3 regions of the Streptomyces sp. NPDC057271 genome follow, and region 2 is predicted to be linked to each of the others. Evidence: riboswitches for the same ligand, from Rfam matches in the RefSeq annotation. Region 2 holds a riboswitch; each other region holds the start of a gene.

Evidence for each region. A riboswitch is a leader RNA that binds a small molecule or an ion and turns the genes downstream of it on or off. The one in region 2 is predicted to bind cyclic di-AMP.
Region 1: linked by a shared signal. The riboswitch ahead of ACFUJR_RS22405 (transglycosylase SLT domain-containing protein) and the one ahead of ACFUJR_RS17960 (transglycosylase family protein) in region 2 are both predicted to bind cyclic di-AMP.
Region 3: linked by a shared signal. The riboswitch ahead of ACFUJR_RS31520 (peptidoglycan DD-metalloendopeptidase family protein) and the one ahead of ACFUJR_RS17960 (transglycosylase family protein) in region 2 are both predicted to bind cyclic di-AMP.

The regions. Positions count from the first base shown of each region.
Region 1 covers NZ_JBHUYJ010000049.1:11,518-16,570, forward strand. The annotation lists gene ACFUJR_RS22400 (phosphocholine-specific phospholipase C) at 1-1,015, shown strand, start outside; cyclic di-AMP (ydaO/yuaA leader) riboswitch at 1,301-1,486, shown strand; gene ACFUJR_RS22405 (transglycosylase SLT domain-containing protein) at 1,491-2,357, shown strand; gene ACFUJR_RS22410 (phosphoribosyltransferase family protein) at 2,366-3,643, opposite strand; gene ACFUJR_RS22415 (CapA family protein) at 3,701-4,813, opposite strand; gene ACFUJR_RS22420 (alpha/beta fold hydrolase) at 4,880-5,053, shown strand, end outside.
Region 2 covers NZ_JBHUYJ010000034.1:53,170-58,222, reverse strand. The annotation lists gene eno (phosphopyruvate hydratase) at 1-1,081, opposite strand, end outside; gene ACFUJR_RS17960 (transglycosylase family protein) at 1,430-2,125, opposite strand; cyclic di-AMP (ydaO/yuaA leader) riboswitch at 2,129-2,348, opposite strand; gene ACFUJR_RS17955 (transglycosylase family protein) at 2,563-3,540, opposite strand; gene ACFUJR_RS17950 (cytochrome P450) at 3,720-4,997, opposite strand.
Region 3 covers NZ_JBHUYJ010000099.1:4,697-9,749, forward strand. The annotation lists gene ACFUJR_RS31520 (peptidoglycan DD-metalloendopeptidase family protein) at 147-1,115, opposite strand; cyclic di-AMP (ydaO/yuaA leader) riboswitch at 1,120-1,306, opposite strand; gene ACFUJR_RS31525 (tyrosine-protein phosphatase) at 1,668-2,480, shown strand; gene ACFUJR_RS31530 (DUF6126 family protein) at 2,496-2,651, opposite strand; gene ACFUJR_RS31535 (helix-turn-helix domain-containing protein) at 2,672-3,319, opposite strand; gene ACFUJR_RS31540 (aspartate aminotransferase family protein) at 3,394-4,779, opposite strand; gene dxs (1-deoxy-D-xylulose-5-phosphate synthase) at 4,776-5,053, opposite strand, start outside.

The sequences.
Region 1 (5,053 bases), on a different contig from region 2:
CTTCGACCACGTGCCGCCGCCGGTCGCCCCGCCCGGAACTCCGGGCGAGTACATCGACGGCGTGCCGATCGGCCTGGGCTTCCGCGTCCCGATGCTCGTCATGTCGCCCTGGACGCGTGGCGGCTGGGTCAGCTCCGAGGTCTTCGACCACACCTCGGTCCTGCGCTTCATGGAGACCTGGACGGCCGCCCTCGGCACCCCGGCCGCCTGCCCGAACATCAGCGCCTGGCGGCGGAAGGTCACCGGCGACCTGACGGGCGTCTTCGACTTCGCCCGCCCGGTGTACGGAGTTCCCACGGGCCTCCCCTCCACCGCCGAGGTCATCGGGCAGTCCACCTGCGGCCGCCTGCCGAACCCGGTACCGCAGGACAACGCCCTGCCCGCGCAGGAGGCCGGCACCCGTCCGGCGCGCGCCGTGCCGTACCAGGTCAACGGGAACCTCGACCGGTTCGAGTTCGGTGCGGCGGGCAAGATCCTCGCCTGGTTCTCGATGACGAACCAGGGCGCGGAGGCGAGGCGGGCCGCTCACTTCACGATCCACCCGCACCAGCACCGGGACACCGCGGCCTGGCAGTACACCGTGGACCCGGGCGCGACCTCCACGGACTACTTCAACATCGGGCTCGGGTCCGGGTCGGGCAAGTACGACATCTCGATGATCGGCCCCAACCGCTTCCTGCGGCGCTTCATCGGGGACGCGTCGAAGGCGGGCAAGGCGATCGAGGTGGCGGCGCGGTTCGCGACCGAGCCGGGGACCGGGAAGACGGCGCTCTACCTCAGGATGACCAACACCTCCGCCGGCCCCGTGACCTTCACGATCCGCTCCAACGCCTACCGCACGGACGGGCCGTGGACGTACACGGTCCCGGCGAACTCCTCGCGCGAGGACTTCTTCAACGCGGTGGCGTACAGCGACGGCTGGTACGACTTCACGCTCACGGCCGACGTCGACGGCACCTGGTCGCGCCGTTACACCGGGCACATCGAGACCGGCGCCCCCAGCGTCACGGGCTGACGTAGGCCAACACTTCCCACCAAAAGGGGCACAAGGGCATTTTCATGCTCTTGCGCCCCTTTTCATAACTCGGTCGAATTTGCCCGTATGACCGTTTTGACTGCCCAGGTGACATGAATCACGCGCGAGGGAGGCAACCTCCACGGGAGACCCCCTTCCCCTTACGCCCCAAGGCAGTTCGGCGCGGTCGTGATCGCCGGCAAGGCATTTCTCAATTTCCTCTTGATTTCGCTTCCATGCCCCACCTTGTTCCGTCCGACATTCCTCGCCTACGGTCACCTCGACCCGGACGGATCGCCGAATCCTGCCACCGTCCGAAAGACCAGCCATTCACCCGTCGGCAGGAGCGGGGGACCCAGTTTTTTCGCCGGCCCGGTTTTCCGGAGCGGCTTGGGGTGAAGCCGCACGCGTGCGGCCGGGCAGCTCCAGCCCGAACCCGACAGCTCACCCCGCAGGCGCCGGAGAGGAATCCTGCATGTCCGCTCACGGTAAGCACCGGCGCCCCAGGCGACGGCCCCTCAGCCGCGGTATCGCCCTCGCGAGCACAGGTGGAGCCGCATTGGCGCTCCCCCTCGTGGCCACCGCCGCCGCGCACGCGGCGCCGAACGCCGCACCCGCGGTCGCACCCATCGAGAAGACCGTCTTCAGCAGCCCGGCGAAGATCGCGGAATCGATTCCCGCCGCCGGGAATTCCACCGCCAAGATCTATACCGTCGTCCGCGGCGACTCCCTTTCCGTGATCGCGCACGAACAGAGTGTTCGAGGCGGCTGGAAGGCCCTGTACAAGGCCAATCGCAAGGCCGTCGGTGACAATCCGTCACTTATTCATCCGGGACTGGAACTCAGGCTGAGCGGGAAGCCCGCGGCCGCGACGAAGCAGCAGAAGTCCCCGGCCCGTACGACGAGCACGGACCGCGCCGACCGCTCGCAGCAGCGCAGCGCCGCTCCCGGCGCCGCCGCGACCAAGACCGTGACCAAGGCCGCCCCGGCAAAGGCCGCGCCGGCCGCCGCCAAGAGCTACACCAACGACCTCGACGGCTGGATCCGCGAGTCGCTCGACGTCCTCCAGAAGTACGGCATCCCCGGTTCGTACGAGGGGATCCACCGCAACATCATGCGCGAGTCCTCCGGCAACCCCCAGGCCATCAACCTCTGGGACTCCAACGCCGCCAAGGGCACCCCGTCCAAGGGTCTCCTGCAGGTGATCGAGCCGACCTTCCTGGCCTACCACGTGCCCGGTACGTCCATGGACCTGTTCGACCCGGTCGCCAACATCACCGCCGCCTGCAACTACGCCGCGGACCGCTACGGCTCCATCGACAACGTCAACGGACCGTACTGACAGACGTCCTAGAAGTGGTCGGCGAACCAGCTCGAGGCGAGTCCGCCGACCTCTTCCAGCGTGCCGGGCTCCTCGAAGAGGTGCCCGGCGCCGGCGACGACGACGAGCCGGTTCTCACAGGTGAGCCGCGCCTGGGCCGCCTCGTTCAGCTCCTGTACGAGCGGGTCGCGGCCCCCCACGATCAGCAGCGTCGGAGCGCGCACCTGCGCGAGGCGCGTCCCGGCGAGGTCCGGGCGCCCGCCGCGTGAGACGACGGCGGCCACGTCGGAGAGCGGGTCGGCCGCGGCCCAGAGAGCGGCCGCGGCGCCGGTGCTGGCGCCGAAGTAGCCGATCCGCAGCCCGTCGAGGCCCGGCCGGCCCACCAGCCAGTGCGCGGCCCGGGCCAGCCGGCCGGCCAGCAGCTCCGTGTCGAACACATTGCCGCGGTCGTCCGCCTCCTCCTCGGTGAGCAGGTCGAACAGCAGCGTCCCGAGACCAGCGCGGTTCAGGCTCTCCGCGACGGCCCGGTTGCGGGGGCTGTGCCGGCTGCTGCCGCTGCCGTGGGCGAACAGCACGATCCCCGGAGCGCCGTCGGGCACCACCAGATGGCCCGCGAGCCGCACCTCCCCGGCCGGGATGCGCACCTCAGGGTCCCGGGCGTCCGCCCCGTGGCCGGAGTGGTGGCGCTCCAGACAGGCGACGACGTCCTCGTCCGGAGTCTGGGAGAAGTCCTCGTAGAACTGGCCGATCGCGTAGAAGGACGCCGGTTCGTGGACGCTGACGGTCTCGTCCGCCTCCCGGCCGATCCGCTCGGGCCAGTCGCTCGGCGCGACGGGCACCGCGAGGACGATACGCGCGGCCCCCTGGGCACGGACGACCCGGCAGGCGGCGACCGCCGTGGCGCCCGTCGCCAGTCCGTCGTCGACGACCACGGCCGTCCGGCCGTCGAGCCGGGCCGGTGGGCGGTCACCCCGGTAGCGCCGGGCCCGCTTGGCGAGGACGGCGCGCTCGCGTGACTCGACGGCGGCCAGGTCGCCGCCGGAGACACGGGTCTCCGCCAGGACATGGTCGTTGAGGACCCTGACTCCGCCCTCGCCGATGGCGCCCATGGCCAGCTCCGGCTGGAACGGCACCCCCAGTTTGCGTACCAGACAGACGTCCAAGGGCGCGCCGAGTGCGTCGGCGACCTGTTCGGCGACCGGCACCCCGCCGCGGGGAAGCCCCAGGACCACGACGTCGTGGCCCTTGAGATGATCCAGGCGTGCGGCGAGCTGCCGTCCTGCGTCCGTGCGATCGGTGAAGTACATGTCCCGCTCGTCTCCCTGGTCCGGAGCGTGTGCGCGGGCGGGTGCGCGCCGCCGCCGTCAGGCGGGGCGTGCGACGAGGGTTCCGTCCTCGTCGAGGTCGACCCGCGTTCCGTGGGGCCGGCTGGTCCGGCCCAGTACGTCGTGGAGCCAGCGCGCGTCGCGGCGGGGGGCGTGCTCCAGCCGCAGGCGGCGGGCCCGCAGGGGAATCATGCGTACCTCCTGGAGTCGGCCGTCTTCGGGTCTCAGCGAGACGAGGTAGAGGAGACGCAGGTCGTCGCGGTACTGCTCGTATCCCGTGATGCCCTCGTAGTCGTTGATCAGGTCGCCGCAGCCGTGGAGGACCAGCTTGCCTCGGTGGACCTCCAGGGGGCGGGGGTGGTGCGAGGAGTGGCCGTGCACCACGTCCACACCCGCGTCGACCAGCTCGTGCGCGTACTCGACGTCGGCGCGGGACAGCGCGTACCCCCAGTTCGCACCCCAGTGGATCGAGACCATGACGATGTCGCCGGGGCGCCGGGTGTCCCGGATCCGTGTGAGGAGGCCGGTGGCGGCGGTATGGGTGGGCCCCGAGGCGAAGTGGACGCCGCCGCGGCGCGCGGTGGCGGCCCAGTCCCGCGGAATGCCGCTGGAGGCCATGCCCAGGGCGTACGCGACGAACCGTCCTCCCCCGGGCAGGGGGACGACCACGGGCCGTGTCGCCTCCTCGGCGTCCTCGCCCGCTCCCACCGTGGACACGCCGTGCTTCGCCAGGGCGTCGAGGGTGTCCTTCAGCCCTTGGTGGCCGTGGTCCAGGACGTGGTTGTTGGCGAGGACGCAGACGTCGGGGCGGGCGGCGGTCAGGCTCGGCAGGTTCTCGGGGTGCATGCGGTAGTGGACCGCCTTGCCGGGGGCGAAGTCGTCGCTCGTGGTGACCGTCGTCTCCAGATTCGTGACACGGACGTCGGGTGCCGCGGCGTCCAGGACGTCGAGCGCGGCGCCCCAGGGATAGGTGTAGTCCACGCGGTACGGTATGGGTCCGTTGACCGCCTCGGCGAGCGCCACATAGGACCGTGCATCATGCACGTACCGCTCGTGAAGAGCGGGGTCGCCGGGGTGGGGAAGGATCTGGTCCACCCCGCGGCCGAGCATCACGTCGCCGCAGAGGAAGAGTCCGACCAGGTCACCGCCCATAGACCCAGGGTAGACGCGGCGAGGCGGGCGGGCTCGATTGTCAGACCCCTTCACTACGTTGGCTCCATGACTGAATTCGTACTGGTGGCAGGCGCGTGGCTCGGATCGTGGGCGTGGGACGAGGTGGTTCCCGAACTGCGGGCCACCGGTCACGGGGCCCACGCGGTGACGCTCTCCGGTCTCGCCGAGAGGCGGGGCACGGCGGCGGGGCAGCGGACGCATGTGACGGACGTCGTCGAG
Region 2 (5,053 bases):
ACTTGAAGCCGTTGCGCTGGGCCATCTCGACGGCGTCCAGGGTCTCGGTCAGCGAACCGATCTGGTTGACCTTGACGAGCAGCGCGTTGGCGGCGCCGTCCTCGATGCCGCGGGCCAGGCGCTCCGGGTTGGTGACGAAGAGGTCGTCACCGACGATCTGGACCTTGGTGCCCAGCTTGTCGGTGAGGACCTTCCAGCCGGCCCAGTCGTCCTCGAACAGCGGGTCCTCGATGGAGACCAGCGGGTACGCGGAGACGAGCTCCTCGTAGTAGTCGGTCATCTCGGCGGCCGAGCGGGACTTGCCCTCGAACTCGTACGAGCCGTCCTTGTAGAACTCGGACGCGGCGACGTCGAGCGCCAGCGCGATGTCCTTGCCCGGGACGTAGCCGGCCTGCTTGATGGCCTCCAGGATGAGGTCGAGCGCCTCGCGGTTGGAGTCCAGGTTGGGGGCGAAGCCGCCCTCGTCGCCGAGGCCGGTGGACAGGCCCTTGGTCTTCAGGACGGACTTGAGGGTGTGGTAGACCTCGGTGCCCCAGCGCAGGGCCTCGGAGAAGGACTCCGCGCCGATCGGCGCGATCATGAACTCCTGGATGTCCACGTTGGAGTCGGCGTGCGAGCCGCCGTTCAGGATGTTCATCATCGGAACGGGCAGCAGGTGCGCGTTCGGGCCGCCGAGGTAGCGGAAGAGCGGGAGGTCGGAGGCCTCGGACGCGGCGTGCGCGACGGCGAGGGAGACGCCGAGGATGGCGTTGGCGCCGAGGGAGGCCTTGTTGTCCGTGGCGTCCAGGTCGAACATGGCCTGGTCGATGAGGCGCTGCTCGGTGGCGTCGTAGCCGACGAGCTCCGGGCCGATCTGCTCGATCACGGCGAGGACGGCCTTCTCGACGCCCTTGCCCTGGTAGCGGTTCTTGTCTCCGTCACGGAGCTCAATGGCCTCGAACGCACCGGTGGAGGCACCGGACGGAACGGCAGCACGGCCGGTGCTGCCGTCGTCGAGGCCGACCTCGACCTCGACCGTGGGGTTGCCTCGGGAGTCCAGGATTTCCCGGGCTACGACGACGTCGATGGACGGCACGAGCATCTCCTTCTGGGATGGGACGCTAGATTTGACGCTTGCGGTGCAGGGTCGCTTTGGCCTTGCGACAAGAGCCTAACCGGCTCCGGGGCTCCCGCCCGCCGGGCGCCCGCCCCCTGGGACGAAAAAGGACCCAAGGGCACGCATCTACGGCCAAAGCCCCCCAGAACTACTCGCCAGTAACCCCGTGGGGCCGCCCCGGGCCCCGCCCCGGGCTCCCCGGAACACGGAACCCCGGTCCGGAGCGCACGGGGGAAACCGCTCCGCACCGGGGTGGTCACCGCGGGAGGGTCGTCGGACCCGCGTGAGCCGCCGGACCCGCGTGAGCCGCCGGACTCACGCGAGCCGCGGGGCTCACTTCAGGTGAAGCTGCTGGCCCGGGTAGATCAGGTCGGCGTCCTCGACGACGTCCTTGTTGAGCTCGAAGAGCTTCGCCCAGCCGCCCTCGACGTCGTGGGCGGCGGCGATGGTGCTCAGCGTGTCGCCGGCGACGACCTTGTACTCGCCGTCACCCTTCTCGACCTTCTTGCCGGTCGGGGTGGTGACGGTCTTCTTGGACTCGGCCTTCTTCGGGGCGGTCCGGGTCTCGCTGCGGGTCGTCGGCTGCTCGGCCTGGCGCTCCTGCTTCGGGGCGGCCGGCTTGGCCGGAGTGCTCTCGGCGGCGCCACCGGTGTAGGCGGCGCTGGAGAGGCCGACGCCGCAGCTCGGCCAGGCACCCTTGCCCTGACCGGCGAGGACCTTCTCGGCGATGGTGATCTGCTGCGACTTCGAGGCCTGGTCGGCGGTCGCGGCGTAGGCGGTGCCACCGTAGGCGGCCCAGGTGGAGGCGGAGAACTGCAGGCCGCCGTAGTAGCCGTTGCCGGTGTTGATGGACCAGTTGCCACCGGACTCGCACTGGGCGACGGTGTCCCACTCGGAGGCCGTGGCGGCCGAGGCGGACCCGGCGGTCATCAGCGGGGCGGCGACGGCGACACCGGCGACACCGGCGAGGGCGACGGCGCGGGCGGCCCTGGAGGGACGACGGTGTTTGCCCTTGACGGAAAACAGCATGGGACTTCTCCTCACCGACGCCTGCGAGGTGAGCTGTCGGGTTCGGGCCATGTGAGTTGCCCGGCCGCGCGACCTTGCGCGCGGCTTCACCCCAAGCCGGTCCGTCGGCCGTCTGTCTCAACGGCCGGGGTCGGCACTTACCTTGGGTCCCCCGCTCCTGCCTACGGCGCTGACGCGACGACTGTTCCCATCGGCCGACGGCAGGATTCGGCGTTTCGGTCGACGGGGCCCGCGGTGGCGAGCGGTCCTGACCGTAGACACAGACCCGGGGGAAGTTCAAAGAGGCCCAGGTCGGACATATCACCCCTACCCGTCACGGGACGAAGGGTGTTTACGCAGGTGAGAGGTGACGGAAGCAGAGTTTGCGGACGGGACGCGCCAGTTGAGACAAAGAGACCCATGTCTCACTGGCGCAGAACCGGACATACAACCCCGAACTACCCCTGTTCCGCGGTCGAACCGAGGCCGAGGTCAAGGCTCTGGCCAGGGACGATCAGGTCCGGATCGGCACCCACCGTGGAGCGGTTGGCGTCATAGAGGGCGCCCCAGCCGCCCGGGAGTTCGTTCTGCTGGGCGATCACGGAGAGGTTGTCGCCCGGCTTGACGGTGTATTCACCGATGGCGCCGGAGATGTCCTGGGCGGTCGTGTTGTCCAGACTGCCCGAAGCGTCCTTGTTGCCTTGGTCGCCCTCACCGCCCTGCTCCACCGGGTCCGCCTCGGCACCCGCGTCGGGTGCCGGGGTGTCAGTCGGCAGGGCATGGCGGCCCTTTTCGCCACTCTCGCCCGGATTGACCGATTCTTCCGGAGCCGCGTCACCGCGGTGCTTCCCCGTGCCCGGGGTCGTCGGCGTGGTCGGCGCGGTGGGGGTGGTGGACGTCTCGGGCGTGGCGGACGCCTCGGGCGCGGTGGACGCCTCGGGCGCGGTGGACGACTCGCCGCCCCCTTCCTCCGTCCCGTAATCCGGCGTGGCGCTCTCGGAGGTGCCGGCCTCCGGCGACGTCGTCCCAGAGCCGGCCGGCAGGCCCGCGGTCCGGTTCGACTCCGGAAGGGGACCCGTGGGCTCCGCCGGCTTCACGGCCGGACCCGGGTCGACGTCCGGCTTCGCGCCGTCCTTCGTCAGCCCGGCGATCGGGGCGCAGGTGGCCCACTGCGTGTCACCCGCGGCGAACGCCTTCTCCGCCACCACGATCTGCTGGGCGCGGCTGGCGAGGTCCGCACTGGTCGCGTAGTCGAGGCCGCCGTGCCGCTCCCAGCTCTCCTGGGTGAACTGGAGCCCGCCGTAGAGCCCGTTGCCGAAGTGGGCGCTCCACAGGCCGCCCGACTCGCACTCGGCGACCCGGTCCCAGGTGGCGGCGTCGGCGGCGGACGCCGAGCCCGCACCGAGGAGGGGAAGCGCCAGAGCCGATCCCGTCACGCCTGCGGCGACAACGATGGCGGGGGCCTGGCGGGGTCTGCGGTGTCGTCCGTTCCCGGAGCGCATGCGGAGGGCCTTTCGCGTGACTGCTGAGGTGACGGTGAACGTAGCCGCATTCGAACGTCAGTAACAAGTCGATGCAGCGGAGATCACGCGAAAGTCACAGTATTGACGGTCCGTCAGTAACCCAAAGGGGAGAACTCGACCGGAAGCGTGCGCAATCCGCGCATGATGAGCCCTCCGCGCCACCGCAGATCGGCCGGATCCACGGCAAGTCGCAGATCCGGCAGGCGAGTCAGCAGCGTCGCGAGCGCGATCTGCCCTTCGAGTCGGGCGAGCGGGGCGCCGATGCAGTAGTGGATGCCGTGCCCGTAGCCGAGGTGCTGGTTGTCGCGCCGGGACAGATCGAGCGTGTCCGGCTCCTCGAAGCGCGCCGGGTCGCGGTCGGCGGCGGCGAGCACGACGAGGACCGGGTCGCCCGCCGGGATCTCCTGTCCGCCGATCGTCAGCGGCTCCATGGCGTACCTCCAGGTCGCCAGCTCCACCGGCCCGTCGTAGCGCAGGAGCTCCTCGACTCCGGTCTCCAGGAGTCCCCTCTCCCCCGCCGCGAGCGAGGCCTGGAGGCGCTCGCGCTGACCGGGGTCGCGCAGCAGGGCGTAGACCCCGTTGCCCACCAGGTTGACCGTCGTCTCGAAGCCGGCGAAGAGCAGGATGAAGGCCATCGCGGCGGCCTCGTTCTCGGTGAGGTGCTCGCCGTGGTCGGAGGCCTTGATGAGCCCGGAGATCAGGTCGTCGCCGGGGTCGAGCCGCTTGCGGTGGATCAGCTCCGCCAGATACCCGCGCATCTTCTTGACCGACCGCGCCACCCCGCCGCGCGGCCCTCCGCCGTGCCGGATCATCATCCCGGCCCAGTCCCGGAAGTCGTCCTGGTCCTCGGGCGGCACGCCGAGCAGGTCGCAGATCGCGTAGATGGGCAGCGGGAAGGCGAACTCGTGGATGAGGTCGGCCTCGCCCTTCGCCGCGAAGGCGTCGATCAGCCGGTCCGTGAGCTCCTGGACCCGGGGAGCGAACTCGGCGACCCGGCGCGGGGTGAACGCCTTGGAGACCAGCCGGCGCAGCCGGGTGTGGTCGGGTGGGTCGATGTTGAGCAGATGTGTCATCAGCTCGGCCTTGCGCTCCCCCGGGATCCCCGTCTTCCCCTTGGCGTGCGCGGGCTCGTCGTGGTGCGCCGGGTTCTTCGACAACCGCTGGTCGGCGAGGGCCTGCCGGGCGTCGGCGTACCGCGTCACCAGCCAGGCCTCGACCCCGCTGGGCAGTTTCGCCCGGTGCACGGGCGCGTGCTCGCGCAGCCAGGCGTAGGCGGGGTACGGATCGGTCGCGAACTCCCAGGTGAAGAGCTCGGGAGCGGGGGTCCGGGCCGGGGGCTCGGCGGGCTGGTCGGCGGGGGTCGTGCTCACCCCTGAGACGGTACAAGGTCACCGCCACACCGGCCTCCGGGCCCGCGATCGTCCAG
Region 3 (5,053 bases), on a different contig from region 2:
TTTCCCTTATGGGTGTGACCTACGCGACCGTAAGGAGGGGTTGACGCCGGGTGAGATACGCCACCGGTCAAGATTCCACCAAGCCGGAATACACGTGGGGGCCCGGCACTGGGAAGTTCCGGGCCCCCACGGATACTGACGATACGTCAGATGCTGACGCCGTGCGAGCGCAGGTAAGCCAGGGGGTCGATGTCCGAGCCGTAGCTCGGGGCGGTGCGGATCTCGAAGTGCAGGTGCGGACCGGTGGAGTTGCCGGTCGAGCCGGAGAGACCGATCTCCTGGCCGCCGGCGACGGTCTGGCCGGCGGAGACACCCAGCGAGGAGAGGTGGGCGTACTGCGAGAACGTGCCGTCGGCGTGCTGGATGACGACCTCGTTGCCGTACGAGCCGCTGTAGCCCGCGGAGTGGACGGTGCCCGCGCCGACGGCCTTGACCGAGGTGCCGGAGGCGGCGATGAAGTCGACACCGGTGTGGTAGCCGGAGGACCACATGGCGCCGGAGGCGCGGTACGGGGTGGAGACGCCGCCGCCGACGGGGGCGACCCAGCCGGAGGAGGGGGCCTGCGCGGGGGCGGACGCCGCGGCGGCGGTGCCGGCCGTGTCACGCTCGGCGGAGCGGGAGGCGCGCGTGTCGGAGGCGGACTTCTCCACCTTGGGAGCTGCCTTGGGAGCGGCCTTGGGAGCTGCCTTGGGGGCTGCCTTCGGAGCGGCCTTGGGGGCCGCCTTGCCGGTCGACTTGGCGCCGAGGGTGAGCTTCATGCCGGGAAGGATCAGCGACGGGTTCTCGCCGACGACCTGGCGGTTGTCCGCGTAGAGCTTCTTCCAGCCACCCGCGAGGTGGTGCTCGGCGGCGATCTTCGACAGGTAGTCGCCAGGGACGACGGAGTACGTCTTCGGCTTGGCGGTCTTCTCGGCGGCCGGAGCCTTGGCGGGGGTCGCGGCGACGGAGGCGACGGCCTGGTGGGACGTCACGGACGGGGCGGCCTTGTCGGCGGCGTGGGCTCCGGTCGCACCTAGCAGGGGCAGGGCGACGACGGCGCCACCCGTACCGGCGGCGACGAGTCCACGCGTGAGCGGGCTGGCCTTGGGACGGCGGTGCTTACCCTTTGCGGGCATGGCGAATTCCTCTCCGTCGCCTGCGAGGTGAGCTGTCGGGTTCGAACTGGAGATGTCCGGCCGCGTTTCACGCGGCTTCACCCCGAGCCGTCCGGAACGACCGGAACGGCGTACTACCTGGGTCCCCCGCTCCTGCCGTACGTGGGTGGGTGCGGATTCCGGGCGGTGGCAGGATTCGGCGGGTCCGACCGGATTGAGCGTGACGCTAGACGAGCGGGTCGAGGCGAACAAGCCGCCTCTTTTCGTTCGCAATCACGGGCGGGATATTCGCGCCGAATTCCGGTCACCCTCCGTGGAGGGCGGAACCTCGATTTCCTTTTCCGGTACGGGGATTGCGTAAGACGATCAGGCACGGTCCGTCACTTCTATGACGCTGCTCACGCAGCGAATCCCATCTCCCCTGCAACCAGGGCGCGTTATACCTAAGGGCCCAATTCGGACAGAACACCCATTCCCATACCCCGGGGCTAGGCGGAGGCTCGACCACCCGGGATGATTGGCACAGGGATCGATCAGCAGTCGATCCCGATCCGCCAACCTTCAGGAGCACTCGTGACGCAGCAGCTGCCGCAGGTCCCGTCGACCGAACCCGAGCTCACCGGGGTGCGCAACTTCAGGGACGTGGGCGGACTGCCGACCGTGGACGGCGGCTCGGTGCGATTCGGCCGCCTTTTCCGCAGTGGCCACCTTGCGCACGCCACCGAGGAGGACGCGGCGTTCCTCTCCACCCTCGGGCTGCACACGATCTTCGACTTCCGCAATGCGGCCGACCGCAGGATCGAGGGCCCGGACGTCGAACTGCCCGGCGTGCGGAACGTGAACATACCGCTCAACGACCCGGCCGACGGCAAGGAGTTCTGGAAGCTGGTCAGGACCGGCGAGCTGGAGCAGCTCCGCGGCATCCTCGGCGACGGCAAGGCGGCAGCACGAATGTCCGATTCGTACCGGAAGATGATCGTCGAGCGGACGGCGGAGCACAGCGGCATCCTGCACGCGCTGGCCGAGGACAGCGTCCCGGCGCTGATGCACTGCGCGGCCGGCAAGGACCGCGCCGGCCTGTCCATCGCCATCTCCCTGCTCGCCGTGGGCGTGGAGCACGAGGCGATCGAGGTCGACTACGTGAAGTCGAACGACCCGCACCGCCGCTACAAGGTGCAGCGCAGCTCCACCTCCGCGGACGCCATGTCGCCCGAGGTGATGGAGCTGCTCAGCCCGCTCTTCGACGCGCGGGTCGAGTATCTGCGGGCCGCGTTCGAGACGATGACGCAGACCTGGGGGACGGTCGAGGGCTACCTCACGCACGGTCTGAAGCTCGCCCCGGAGACGCGGGCGCGGCTGCGTGAGCGGCTCGTCGTCGAGGTGTGACCCGCCCCCCGGCCGCTACTGGTTCTGCCCTCCCAGCATGAAGAGCAGATAGAGGAAGCCGGCGAAGAGGTGTCCGGCCACCAGATAGGCGAAGAGCCGGAGCGCCAGCCCCTTGGGGAACTTGCCGGCCTCGCGCTCCTCGCCGGTGACCGGCGCGGACTTCTCGGACATATCGGCCCCTTTCGAAGGGCTCAGCGCAGATGCGGGGCTCCGTCGCCGAGGCACAGCTCGGCGGCGGGGCTCTGCATGAGCGTGTGGACGAAGAGCAGCTCGGCCCCGCCGCGGCCGACGGCGCCGATGCGGTGCGGGGTGAGCGAGCCGAAGTGGGCGCTGTCCCCGGGATCCAGGACGTGCACGGCGTCGCCGAGCGCGAGACGCACCTGCCCGTCGAGGACGTGGAGCCACTCCTCGCCGGGGTGGACGCGCACGATGTCGGCCTTGGTGGCGTACGGGACGTGGACGCGGAGCGCCTGCAGGGCGCGACCCGGCCCGCCGGCCTGGCGGTAGGTCCACCCGTCGGCCTCGACGGGCTCGGACCGCCCCGCCCGGACGATCGGATCACGCTCGGCCGGAACCTCGCCCAGGAGCTCGGAGATCGTCGTACCGTAGATGCGGGCGAGTGCCAGCAGCATCGGGAGCGAGGGCTGCCGATGGCCCGTTTCGAGCCGGGAGAGATGGGCCGGGGAGAGCCCGGCCCTCTGGGCGGCGACCTCCAGGGTCAGACCGCGGCGTCTGCGCAGGGCTCGGAGCTGTGGCGCGACGTGCGGTGCGTCCGGCAGGGCGTCGGGCGCGTCCGGTGCGGCGGGGTCCGCGGACTGCTCCGCGTGGAGGTGTGCCATGCCTCCATTCCGCCAGGAACTTTCCTCTGAGGCAAGTTTCTTGCCTCAGAGGCAAAAGCCTGTGCCACCCGGCGTCAGCGTTGCGCGACCGCCTGCTTGACCAGCGTCTTTCCGAAGTCCCACATCAGCCCGCCGCTTCCGTGCGCGTCGTCCATCACGGCCGTGAACGCGGTCACGAAGCGGTCCACGTCCGCCTCGTCGATGATCAGCGGCGGAATGAGCTTGATCACCTCCAGACGGTCCCCCGACACCTGGGTGAGGATCCGGTGGCGCTGGAGCAGCGGCACGACGACCATCTGGGCGAAGAGACCCTTCCGAGCGGCCTGCAGCATCGTCCACCGGCTGCGCAGGCCCAGCGAGGAGGGCCGCCCGAACTCGATCCCGATCATCAGGCCCCGCCCGCGGATCTCGTGCAGCAGCTCGTAGCGGGGCACGAGCTCCTTCAGGCGTCCGGAGAGCAGCTCGCCGATCCGGCGCGCGTGCGCCACCGTCCCCTCGTTCTCCATGACCGAGAGCACGGCGAGCCCGGCGGCCATGGCCTGCGCGTTCGACCCGAAGCTGGCGGAGTGGACGAGGACGCGGTCCATGGACGAGTAGACCTTCTTGAAGATCCAGTCCCTGCCGAGCGTCGCGCCGACCGGCACGTACCCGCCGGAGAGCGCCTTGGCGACGCAGAGCAGATCCGGTTCGACCCCGTCCTCGTGCTGGTACGCGTAGAAGTCCCCGGTCCTGCCGAGTCCGGTCTGCACCTCGTCGGCGATCAGCACGGCCCCGTGCCGGTGCAGCAGCTCCTGCGCGGCGCGCAGGAAGCCGGGCGGGGCCTCGTGCACCCCCTTGCCCTGGATGGGCTCGACGACGAACCCGGCGACGTCGCCCTTGCGCAGCTCGCGCTCCAGGGCGTCCAGGTCGCCCAGCCCGATCGCGGTGTCGGGCAGCAGCGGGGCGAACCCGTCCCGGAAGCCGCTCTCGCCGTTGACCGAGAGGGACCCGGTGGTCAGGCCGTGGAAGGCGTGGGAGCAGTAGACGATCCTGGGCTTCCCGGTGGCGTACCGGGCGAACTTCAGCGCGGTCTCCACGGCCTCCGTACCGCTGTTGCCGAAGAAGACCCGGTCGAGGTGCGGGCTGTGGGCGAGCAGCTTCTCGGCGAGCAGCCCGGGCAGCGGCTGGCAGTCGAAGCGGGTGAGGTCGGCGAGCGAGGCGTCCAGGACGTCGTGGAGTGCCTTGCGGACGACGGGATGGTGCCGGCCCAGGCCCATGACGCCGAAGCCCGCCAGCATGTCGAGGTGGTCGCCGCCCTCGGCGTCCCAGAAGTGGGCGCCCTCGGCCCGGACGTAGACCTTGTCGAAGCCGATGGTGTGCAGCATGCGCGGGAGCTGGTGGTTGAGGTACCGGGTGTGCAGCTCGTAGCGCTCCGCCCCGCGTTCGGCGAGCAGTGCCGAGAGGTCGAACTCCTTGCTCATCGCCCCTTCTTCCGGGTCAGTGCGGCGCTGATCCGTCCGGCGATCTCCACCGGGGTCAGGCCGAGGTCGGCGAGCACCTCGCCGCGCTTGGCGTGTCCGAGGAACTGCTCGGGGATCCCGAAGGTCCGCAGCGGGACGTCGACGCCGGCGTCACGCAGGGCCTGGCCGACGGCGGCCCCGACGCCGCCGGTGCGGATGCCGTCCTCCACGACGGCGACCAGCCGGTGCCGCTCGGCGAGCGGGGCGAGCGCCTCGTCGACCGGTTTGACCCAGC